2 regions of the Intrasporangium sp. Soil_C_50 genome follow, and region 1 is predicted to be linked to the other one. Evidence: predicted binding sites of a transcription regulator. Region 1 holds the regulator's gene; the other holds the start of a gene.
What was found. The regulator LexA, encoded in region 1, represses DNA repair genes until DNA is damaged. The targets are predictions, from matches to a motif close to TCGAACANNTGTTCGA.

Region 1 (4,909 bases):
GGGTGGCGGCCGAAAAGCGGCCACCCGGGATGGGCGACGAGATCGTGGCCGCCCTCGAGGACGTTGAGCGACCCGGCCTTGAGGCCGGTGCGCTCGATCCGGTCGAAGGGCACGCCCGGCGACCCGAACACAGCTACGTCGTCGATCGGGCTGTCCTGCAGCAGAGCGTTGCCCGCCAGGACCGACCCGTACGAGTGCGCCCACACCGTCTGGTGCACGGGCTCGTCGCGCGCCGCCGCCACGCCGGTGACGAAGGCGGCGAGCTCGTCGGCGTTGTCGCGGGCGATCCTCGGGTTGAGGACGCTGCGGTCGATGGTCGTGACGATCTCGTGGGGCTGCGGGGCTTCGTACCCCATCCACGTCACGATCGCGGTGTCGGCACCTCCTCCCTCGCGGAGAGCCTGCTGACGCAACGGCGCGAACCAGTCGTCGTACCGCGCGAGGTCGTCGCGGGGCTTCGTCGACAACCCACCGACGTAGGTCACCACGTGCTCAGCAGTCTCGACATCGCCTTGCGCGACGACGACCTTGACCTCGCGACCCCTGGCGTCGAGGAACAGGAGGCGTCGCAGGACGCCGTCCTGACGCCCGAGCACGGTGCGCACGGCGCGCAGGTCCTCTACCCGGCGTCGCGCCGACGCCACGACGTCGACCCCGAGCAGGTTCGCGGGCTGCTCACGCTCGGCGGCCAGGGCGGCAGACGCCGCCCGCTCGGCCTCGGCGAGGAGAGCCAGGTTGGCCTCGTGGCGCGCCGCGGCCGGGATGCCGTCGCGCGGTCCGACCCACTGGGGGTGGTCGCGGATCACGGACCGGCGCTCCGCGTCGGTGAGACATCGCCACCACGCCGCGGACGCGTAGGCGCCACTGGCGTCGTGGAGCACCACCGGCGGCGGGGTCACGGGAAGGACTCCCCCGGCGGCGAGGACCGGCGCTGCCGCCGAACCACCGTGCGCCGCAGCGAGCAGGTCGGCGGCCAGGCGGGCATCGACGTCGGTCGCGAGACGGACGGCCTGCCGCAGGTAGGTGTGCACCTCCTCGCGCAGCAGCACGTCGCGGCGGGCCCGATGGGCCTCGAGCACCGGGTCGAGGCCGGCGGCGCGAACCGGTAGGAAGAGGGTGCCCTCATGGTCGACCCACGCGCCGTCATCGGCCGCACGCCGGTCGGCCCGCGAGAGCAGGTCCTGCGCGGCACGTACGCGGGTAGCGGCCTGGCTCAGGCTGATCGACGCCGCGGCGAGGCACGCGCCGAGCCGGCCGAGGCCGGCAACGAGAGCAGCCGCCCTCGTGGCCGCCGCCGCCGAGGCGGGACCGGACCAACCCCGGGTGCGCCGACGCAAGAGCCTGATGACGACCGCCTCGACGTCGAGCCGGCACCTCTCGAGTCGCCTCGCCGCGGCCAGGAGCACCTCAGGTCTGCTCGACCGGATCCGGCCGACGTCGAGCGTCATCACGGGACACCGCCGTCGGACTCGGCGGAGAAGGTGGCCGCAGCCGTCCGTTCGACGCCCTCGTACAGGGTGGACGCCGCCTCCAGCGCGGAACCCAGACCGAGCAGCTCGAGCCGAGCGTCACGGAACCGGTCTCGCCACGCCTCGACGAGACGCGGGGTCGACGCCGCGGCCTCCCCGCCGGGTAGCCCCGAGGCGACCGCCGCCACCGCGGCATCGGCACGGATCGACGCGAGCCGCGCGAGCGCGGCCCCCATCTCGGCCGCTGCGTCACCGACTGTTGCCGGGTCCACCTCGTAGCGCATGCCCACTCCTTCCTGAGAACTTCACCGTAGGAAGGGCTTTCGGATCGTGGGCTCCTCCGTCCACAGGCGTCGCCCTGGGCCGGCCGTCGGCACCCGGTCGTCCACAGGGCGAGCCAACAGGCCTGTACAGCAGGACGCCGCACCCCGGAGTGGGGGTGCGGCGTCCGGGCGGACCGGCGGGGTCGAAGCGCCGGGCACGCCAGCCGCTGGAGGTGGAGCCAACGCGGCCGTCGGAGATCCGCGCGACACGAACGCGCGCGGAGCGGAGGTCAGGGAGCCGGGACGACGAGACGCTGGCCCGCGTGGATCATCGACGTGGAGAGGGAGTTGGCCAGCTGGAGCTCGGCGACCCCTTCCGAGACCGGCAGGTCGGGCAGCTCGCGGGCGGCGATTCCCGACAGCGTCTGGCCCGACTGGACGGTGATGGACCGCGGCGCGTCGGCGGCCGAGGCGAGCTGGCCGGCGAGGCCCAGGCCCAGCGCGACGAGCACCCCGGCGACGAGGAGGGTGACGACGAACCGCCCGAACCGCGTCAGGCGCAGCGGCGCCTGCTCGGCGCGGGCGGCACGGACGGCGTCAGGGCCGGTGGGAACGAGAACGAGCTGCGGCCTCGAGCGCGGAACGGAGTCCCCCGACTCCAGCTCACGCTGCTGACGAACGGCCTCGAGTGCGACAACGCTCATGCTGACCTCCCCTTCCTGCTGCCTTGCGAACATGTGTTCGATCGAACGTCTGTACGATTTGTAGCACGTATGTTCGAGGAAGTCGAGACACGCATCGAACACGCGTTTGGCAACTGTGTTCGAAACCCGTACGCTTTCCTCACACCACCAACCACACCAGTCACCACTGACACTGGGTCCGCAGCGGCCCGGATCACGGGCTCTGGACGGGCGACGAAGGGGACACCATGGGCGTGACCGAGCTTCCCGACCGCGACAAGGGCGACGGCCTGACGATGCGGCAGCGACGCGTGCTCGAGGTGATCCGCAACTCCGTCGACAGGCGTGGCTACCCGCCGAGCATGCGCGAGATCGGCGAGGCCGTGGGTCTCGCGAGCCCCTCCAGCGTCAGCCACCAGCTCGCGGCACTCGAGCGCAAGGGCTACCTGCGGCGCGACCCCAACCGTCCGCGCGCCCTGGAGGTCGTCTCGCCCGACGGCGCCGACGAGCCGACGCGCCGCGGTCGTGCCGCCGGCTCCCAGCAGCACGATGTCGAGACCGAGGCGGGTGACGCGCGCCCGGAGGCCTCGTACGTGCCCGTCCTCGGCAAGATCGCCGCGGGCGTCCCGATCACGGCCGAGGAGGTCGTCGAGGACGTCTTCCCGCTCCCCCGGCAGGTCGTCGGCGAGGGCCAGCTGTTCCTGCTCAAGGTCCAGGGCGACTCCATGGTCGAGGCCGCGATCTGCGATGGCGACTGGGTCGTCGTGCGGCAGCAGCCGAATGCCGAGAACGGCGACATCGTGGCTGCGATGCTCGACAACGAGGCCACCGTCAAGACCTTCAAGCGCAAGGACGGCCACGTCTGGCTGCTGCCGCACAACGCCGCCTACGACCCGATCGACGGCGACGCCGCGACGATCCTCGGCAAGGTCACCGCGGTGCTGCGCCGCGTCTGACGCCCACTCCCTGCTCTGACGCCTCGCCTCCCGACGCGCCGCGGACGTTCCGCGGCGCGTCGCGACGTATCCGGCGGCCGGGTTCGCCACTCTGAGAGACACACTCGCCTCAGGAGGACGCCATGCCCGACCGTCCGGACCGCGACGTCGTCTTCACCTACCGCTACCTGCGCGGCGGCATGGTGGCGATGCTGCTCATGCTGCTGCTGTCCGTCATCCTCCAGTGGTGGTGGGGCACGAACGGGACGTGCTGGCTCGGCTCGATCAGCGCGTACTACTTCACGCCGTCCCGCACGGTCTTCGTCGGCAGCCTCTTCGCGCTCGGCGCGGCGCTCGTCGTCTACAAGGGGCACTCGCCGGCCGAGGACGTGCTGCTCAACTTCTCCGGGTTCATGGCCTTCGTGGTCGCCATGGTGCCGACGGTCCCCGATGGGCGTTGCAGCACGGCCGGGTCGACGAACCCGTTCGCGCTGTCGACGGCGGCGATCTCCGACGCGGTCAACAACAACGTGTGGTCGCTCATCGCCGTCGGGTTCGTCGCGCTGGTCGTGACGGTGTGGCTGCGGCGCGACGAGCTGGCCGACCCCGCTCAGCGTCCACCGGTCCGGACGATGCTCCTGACCGTCGCCTGTAGCGCCGTCATCGTCTTCGAGCTCGTGCTCTTCCTCGCCCTGCCCGACCGATTCATCGCACTGAGCCACGGCCTGGCGGCCGCGACGATGGTCGCTGGGGTCATCGCCGTCATGGTGCTGAGCGCCTTCCGCGTCGAGGACCGGCACGCCTCCACCGATGAGGCGCTGACGTACAAGCGCTGGTACCTCGCCATCGCCGGCACGCTCGCCGTGCTGCTGACCATCACGGTCTTGGCGCACCTGACGCTGCACGGGTTCGACCACGTGATCCTCATCGGCGAAGTCATCATTATCGTGCTGTTCTGCACCTACTGGATCGTGCAGACCAAGGAGCTCTGGGACCTGCGCGACACCGCCGAGGTCGAGGCCCGCAAGGTCGACGCCGTCGCCGAGTGACCGACTCCGGGTGCGTCAGTTGCGGACGAGGACGCCTCGGGCCTCCTTGACGGTGATCGCGGTGCCGGGCTGCGGGACGGTCACCGTGTCGGGGATGGCGATCCAGGACCCGCCGTTGATCCGGAAGTCGGCGCCGAACGTCACGTCGACGCGCGAGGTGTAGGTGCCCGGCTTTCGGTAGGTGTGGATGATGTCGCCGTCGGGGTACACGCCGCCCGGCGAGGTGGTCGGGCCCTCGCTCGTGCCGTCGCCGAAGCGGTAGACGTAGCTGACGAGCTTGGGCCGGATCTCGACGCGGTAGCCGAACATCGTGGTCGGGTCGACGAGGTCGATCTCGCCCGGCTCGAAACCGGCACTGGCCCAGTCAACCTTGTAGAAGGTCTTGAGGTTGACGAGCGTCGTATTCCCCTTCGGCTGCGTCGAGATCGCACCCTTCGCCCACGCCGTCTTGTGAAACGCGTCCACGATCATAGAGATTGTTGGGGCCGGTTTAATGCCCGGAACGGCCTC
Region 2 (4,909 bases), on a different contig from region 1:
GTCGCTGGGTGTCCCGAGGCCTTGGGACTCCGGGCTCCCGGTCAGCAGGGCAGCCCACACCGGGGCGATCGTCGCAGAGCGCGTGGTGTCGAGGCCGAGCTCGATCTCGCTGACCGCGCCCGGGTCGGCGCCGATCTCGTGGTCTGCCGCGATCTCGGTGATGCGGCGGGCCAGGTCGACGTCCTGCTGGGTCACCCATTCGACGACGTGCTCGGTGCCCTCGTCGTCGCGGTAGATGGCGTCGTCCGTGACCAGCTCGAGGTCCACGTACCCCGCTCCGATCGACACCCGGGGATGGTGTCCGACCGCGTCGCCCGCCTCGCCCACCGCGGTGATGAACCGCGCGCCGCTCCCGAAGCTGCTGACCAGGAACCGGGCGTGCAGCCCCTGGGCCAGCTTGCGCCAGTCGGTCAGGTTGGCTTCGGCGATCTGCTCGCCCCTGAGCATGTCCATGCCTCGGGACGATATCTCTGATCCAGACGCAGCTCGGCCTTTGCGCGAACACACGTCCGGAAGGGCCTCTCCTCAGCCCGGAGGCGGCGACGCCCCGGAGGGGTGGAGGTCGACGAGGTGCAGGTGCAGGGTGCCGCCGGTCGGGGCGGGATAGGTGCGGCCGAGACGGGGTCGTGGTCGGCGGGGCCGGGTCGACGCGCCGACGGGTGGGTCTGGCGACGGCTTTGGTGATCTGGCCGGTGGTCCGATGGGCCAGCCTTGCCGGGTCTGGAACCGGAGCCCGGCTTCTCGGGTGGGGTCGCCGGTGATGGTGTAGTCGCCGCGGTGGTGGCTGTCGTGGTGGAAGGTGCACAGGCACAGCAGGTTGTCCAGGTCGGTCAGCCCGCCGTCGCGCCAGTGCACCCGGTGGTGGACCTCGAGGTAGTCGGCCGAGGTGACCGGGCAGCCGGGGAACCGGCAGCCGCGGTCCCGGTCCAGGACGAGGATGCGGGTGCGGTGCGGGACGACGCGGTGGGTGCGCCCGACGTTGACCGGGTGCCCGTGCGTCTCCCAGACCGGGACCAGGGCCCCGTCGCAGGTCAGGCCGTCCACGACGTGCCGCGGCAGGCGCGGGCTGCCGGTGAGCCACCCGCCGTTGGTGTCGAGGTGGACCTGGACCCGGTACCGGGCCCGCCGCGCCGGGGTCTGTTCGGTTCCGGCATCCAGGGACCGGGTCGCGAGCAGCACGAGGGCATCGGCCCAGGTGATGCGGCGCGGGCCGGGTGTGGTGGCCGGGTCGGCGTACGGGTCCTGCCGGTGCTGGTCGTCGTCCCCCTGGCTGGTGTGGGTGGTGTCGGTGACGGTGTGGAACAGGTGGTCCTTCGCCTCGGCCAACGCGGCCCTCACGAGCTCGCCGACCTCGGCGGGCGCGTCGTACCGCAGCCGGAACCGGCCGTCCGCGTCGACGCCCATGCTCAGCGACGCCGGCTCGACCGGTGCCGGCGGGCGCGCCGACGCCTCCGCTTCGTCGCCGTCCTCCCCAGCAGCGGTCACCTCGGCGGGTAGGAGTCGGCCCTCCTCGTCGAAGGTCCGCGGCTCGAGGGTGAAGTCGTACCGGGCGACCGAGCGCTGCAGCTGCGGCACCGTCGCGTACTGGGCGAACTGCGCCACCGTGGCATCGAACGCGGCCGGGGCGTGCCGGGCCACGACGGCGGCCTGGTCCAGGCTGATCCGCCCCTCCCGCAGCGCCGCCGCCGTCTGCGGCAGCTCACCGGCCCGGCGGGCCATCAGCACCACCGCCGCGGCGTGCCCCCGCGACAAACCCGCGCGGACCACAAGCCAGTGCTCCGGCGAGCGGATCCCGGCCGCCTGCCACGACCCCTCCACCAGCGCCACCGCCACCGCATCCACCAGTCGGCCGTGGGCGTCGTGCAGGTCGGCAGCCAGGGACGCGACGAGGTCCCAGTCCTGCTCGATCACTGCCTGCGACATGCCCCTATCGTACAGGTGTTCGAACAACAGGGAAAGGCTTGTCCACACCCAATTCGCTTGGACCACAGTCCGTTTCGGCTCGCAGGAGGAGTGCAACCGTGCCGACCGAGCCGCCTCGAGACACGCCCGGCAGTGAGCGTCAGAGCGCCGAAACCCGCGGACCGCAGGACCGGCGTCAGGACGGGAGGCGCACCGCGGACACGATGCCGGTGAGGTCGCCGGCGCCGACGCCGGCGAGCGTGTCGATGCGAACGGCGCCCTGCACCGTCGGCACCGGGACGACGTGCGGGATCGCGATGGTGGGCACCCCCGCGGCGGCCGCCGAGCGCACGCCGGCCGGCGAGTCCTCGATGGCGACGCAGTCGGCCGGGTCGACCCCCAGCAGCCGCGCAGCCGCGAGGTAGGGCTCCGGGTGGGGCTTGCCGTGGCTCACCTCGTCGCCGGTGACGAGCGCCTCGAACGCGCCGTCGGGCAGGTTGCGCACCACCATCTCGGCCAGGGAGCGCCACGACATCGTCACGAGGACGTTGGGCACCCCGAGCGACCCCAGCTCGAGGAGCAGATCGCGGGCCCCGGGACGCCACGGCACGCGTTGCTCGACCTGGGCGATGACCCGCTCGAGGAGGGCATCGACGATCTCCGGCACGGTCAGCGGGATGCCGGACTGGTCGATGATGAGCTGGGCCGACACCTCGAGGGCGTTGCCGACGAGCTGGTGGGCGTACTCGTCGGTCCAGACGCCACCGTGCGCGGCCACGAGCTCGTGCTCGGCCTGGATCCAGTACGGCTCGGTGTCGACGAGGGTGCCGTCCATGTCCCAGAGGACGGCCGCGGGCAGGGCGGGGCGTTCCGTCTGGGCGGGGGCAGCAGGGGCGCTCACGAGGTCAGTCCTCCGGATCGTAGGCGAGGTTGGCCGAGAGCCAGCGCTCGGCCTCGGCGAGGGTCCAGCCCTTGCGCTCGGCGTAGTCGGCCACCTGGTCCCGGTCCACGCGCCCGACGACGAAGTACTGCGACTGGGGGTGGGAGAGGTACCAGCCCGACACCGACGCCCCGGGCGACATCGCCATGCTCTCGGTGAGCGAGATGCCGGTGCGGGCCTCGACGTCGAGCAGGCTCCACAGCGTCTGCTTCTCGGTGTGCTCCGGGCAGGCCGGGTAGCCCGGAGCGGGGCGGATGCCGGCGTACTGCTCCTTGATGAGCGCCGCGTTGTCGAGGTGCTCGTCGGGCGCATAGCCCCAGAACTCCCTGCGGACGCGCTCGTGCAGCCGCTCCGCGAAGGCCTCCGCGAGCCGGTCCGCGAGAGCCTCGAGCAGGATGGCGTCGTAGTCGTCGAGGCTCTTGCGGAACTGCGCGACGCGCTCGGCACTGCCGAGGCCGGCCGTGACGGCAAAGCCGCCCACCCAGTCGCGGGTTCCCTTGGGTGCGACGAAGTCGGCGAGGGACCGGTTCGGCACGCCGGCCCGGTGCTCGCCCTGTTGACGCAGGTGGTGCAGCACGGCGAGCGGCTCACCGCGGCTCTCGTCGGCGTACACCTCGATGTCGTCCCCGACACCGTTGGCCGGGAAGAAGCCGAGGACGGCGTTGGCGGTGAGCCAGCGCTCCTGCTCGATCCGGTCGAGCATCGCCTGGGCGTCCTCGAACAGCTTGCGGGCGGCCTGACCGCTCGCCGGGTTGTTGAGGATGTCGGGGTAGGTGCCCTTGAGCTCCCACGCGGAGAAGAACGGCGACCAGTCGATGTACCGCCGCAGCTCACCGAGCGGGTAGTCGTGCAGGACGCGCACGTGCTGCGGGGTCGTGCGCGAGCGGGTGATCGTCGAGACGTCCTTCTCCTGCTGCAGCAGCAGGTGCGGGTGCGGGGGCCGGTAGCCGCTCCAGTCGATCGGTGTCCGACGCTCGCGCGCTGCCTCGAGGCTCAGCAGCTTGCGCTCGGTCTTGGCCGAGTGACGGGCCCGCAGCGCGTCGTAGTCGGCCCTGACCTGCTCCATGAGGCGCGGGCGCTGCTCGTCGGAGAGCAGCGCGGCCGCGACCGGCACCGAGCGCGACGCGTCCTTGACCCAGACGACCGGCCCGTCGTAGCGCTGGTCGACCTTGACCGCGGTGTGCGCGCGCGAGGTCGTCGCGCCGCCGATGAGCAGCGGGATCGTCATGCCGGTGCGCTGCATCTCGGCGGCGAACCCGACCATCTCGTCGAGTGACGGGGTGATGAGGCCCGACAGGCCGATGAGGTCGGCGTCGTGCTCCCTGGCCGCGTCGAGGATCTTCTGCGCCGGCACCATGACGCCGAGGTCGATGACCTCGTAGTTGTTGCACTGCAGGACGACGCCGACGATGTTCTTGCCGATGTCGTGGACGTCGCCCTTGACCGTCGCCATGACGATCGTGCCGTTGGTGTCCTTCTGCCTGGCCAGCTCGGGGTCGCGCGCCTTCTCCTCCTCGATGTACGGGATGAGGTAGGCGACGGCCTTCTTCATGACGCGCGCGCTCTTGACCACCTGGGGCAGGAACATCTTGCCGGCGCCGAAGAGGTCGCCGACGACGTTCATCCCGTCCATGAGCGGGCCCTCGATGACCTCGATGGGCCGCCCGCCGCGCTCGGCGATCTCGGCGCGCAGCAGCTCGGTGTCGGCCTCGATGTGCGCGTCGATGCCCTTGACGAGGGAGTGCGTGATGCGCTCGCCGAGAGGCAGGGCGCGCCACTCCTCCTCGCTGACCTCGGCGGCCTCGCCCGTCTTGTTGTACTCCTCGGCGATCTCGAGCAGCCGCTCGGCGGCGTCGGGCCGGCGGTTGAGCACGACGTCCTCGATGCGCTCGCGCAGCTCCGGGTCGACCTCGTCGTAGACGGCCAGCGCACCGGCGTTGACGATGCCCATGTCGAGGCCCGCGGCGATCGCGTGGTAGAGGAAGACGGCGTGGATCGCCTCGCGGACCGGGTTGTTGCCGCGGAAGCTGAAGGACACGTTCGAGATGCCGCCGGAGACCCGCGCGC

Region 2: a site for LexA is predicted at 1,931-1,946, ahead of AC3A5R_RS08880 (HNH endonuclease signature motif containing protein). Genes of this name have one in related genera too.

Annotation. Positions count from the first base shown of each region.
Region 1 covers NZ_JBDGKB010000017.1:40,365-45,273, forward strand. Annotated here, with positions in the region: gene AC3A5R_RS21375 (alpha/beta hydrolase) at 1-1,448, opposite strand, end outside; gene AC3A5R_RS21380 (hypothetical protein) at 1,448-1,753, opposite strand; gene AC3A5R_RS21385 (LysM peptidoglycan-binding domain-containing protein) at 2,023-2,436, opposite strand; gene lexA (transcriptional repressor LexA) at 2,664-3,371, shown strand; gene AC3A5R_RS21395 (hypothetical protein) at 3,494-4,399, shown strand; gene AC3A5R_RS21400 (PKD domain-containing protein) at 4,415-4,864, opposite strand.
Region 2 covers NZ_JBDGKB010000002.1:296,792-301,700, forward strand. Annotated here, with positions in the region: gene AC3A5R_RS08875 (4a-hydroxytetrahydrobiopterin dehydratase) at 1-453, opposite strand, end outside; gene AC3A5R_RS08880 (HNH endonuclease signature motif containing protein) at 526-1,923, opposite strand; gene AC3A5R_RS08885 (HAD family hydrolase) at 2,099-2,803, opposite strand; gene metH (methionine synthase) at 2,808-4,909, opposite strand, start outside.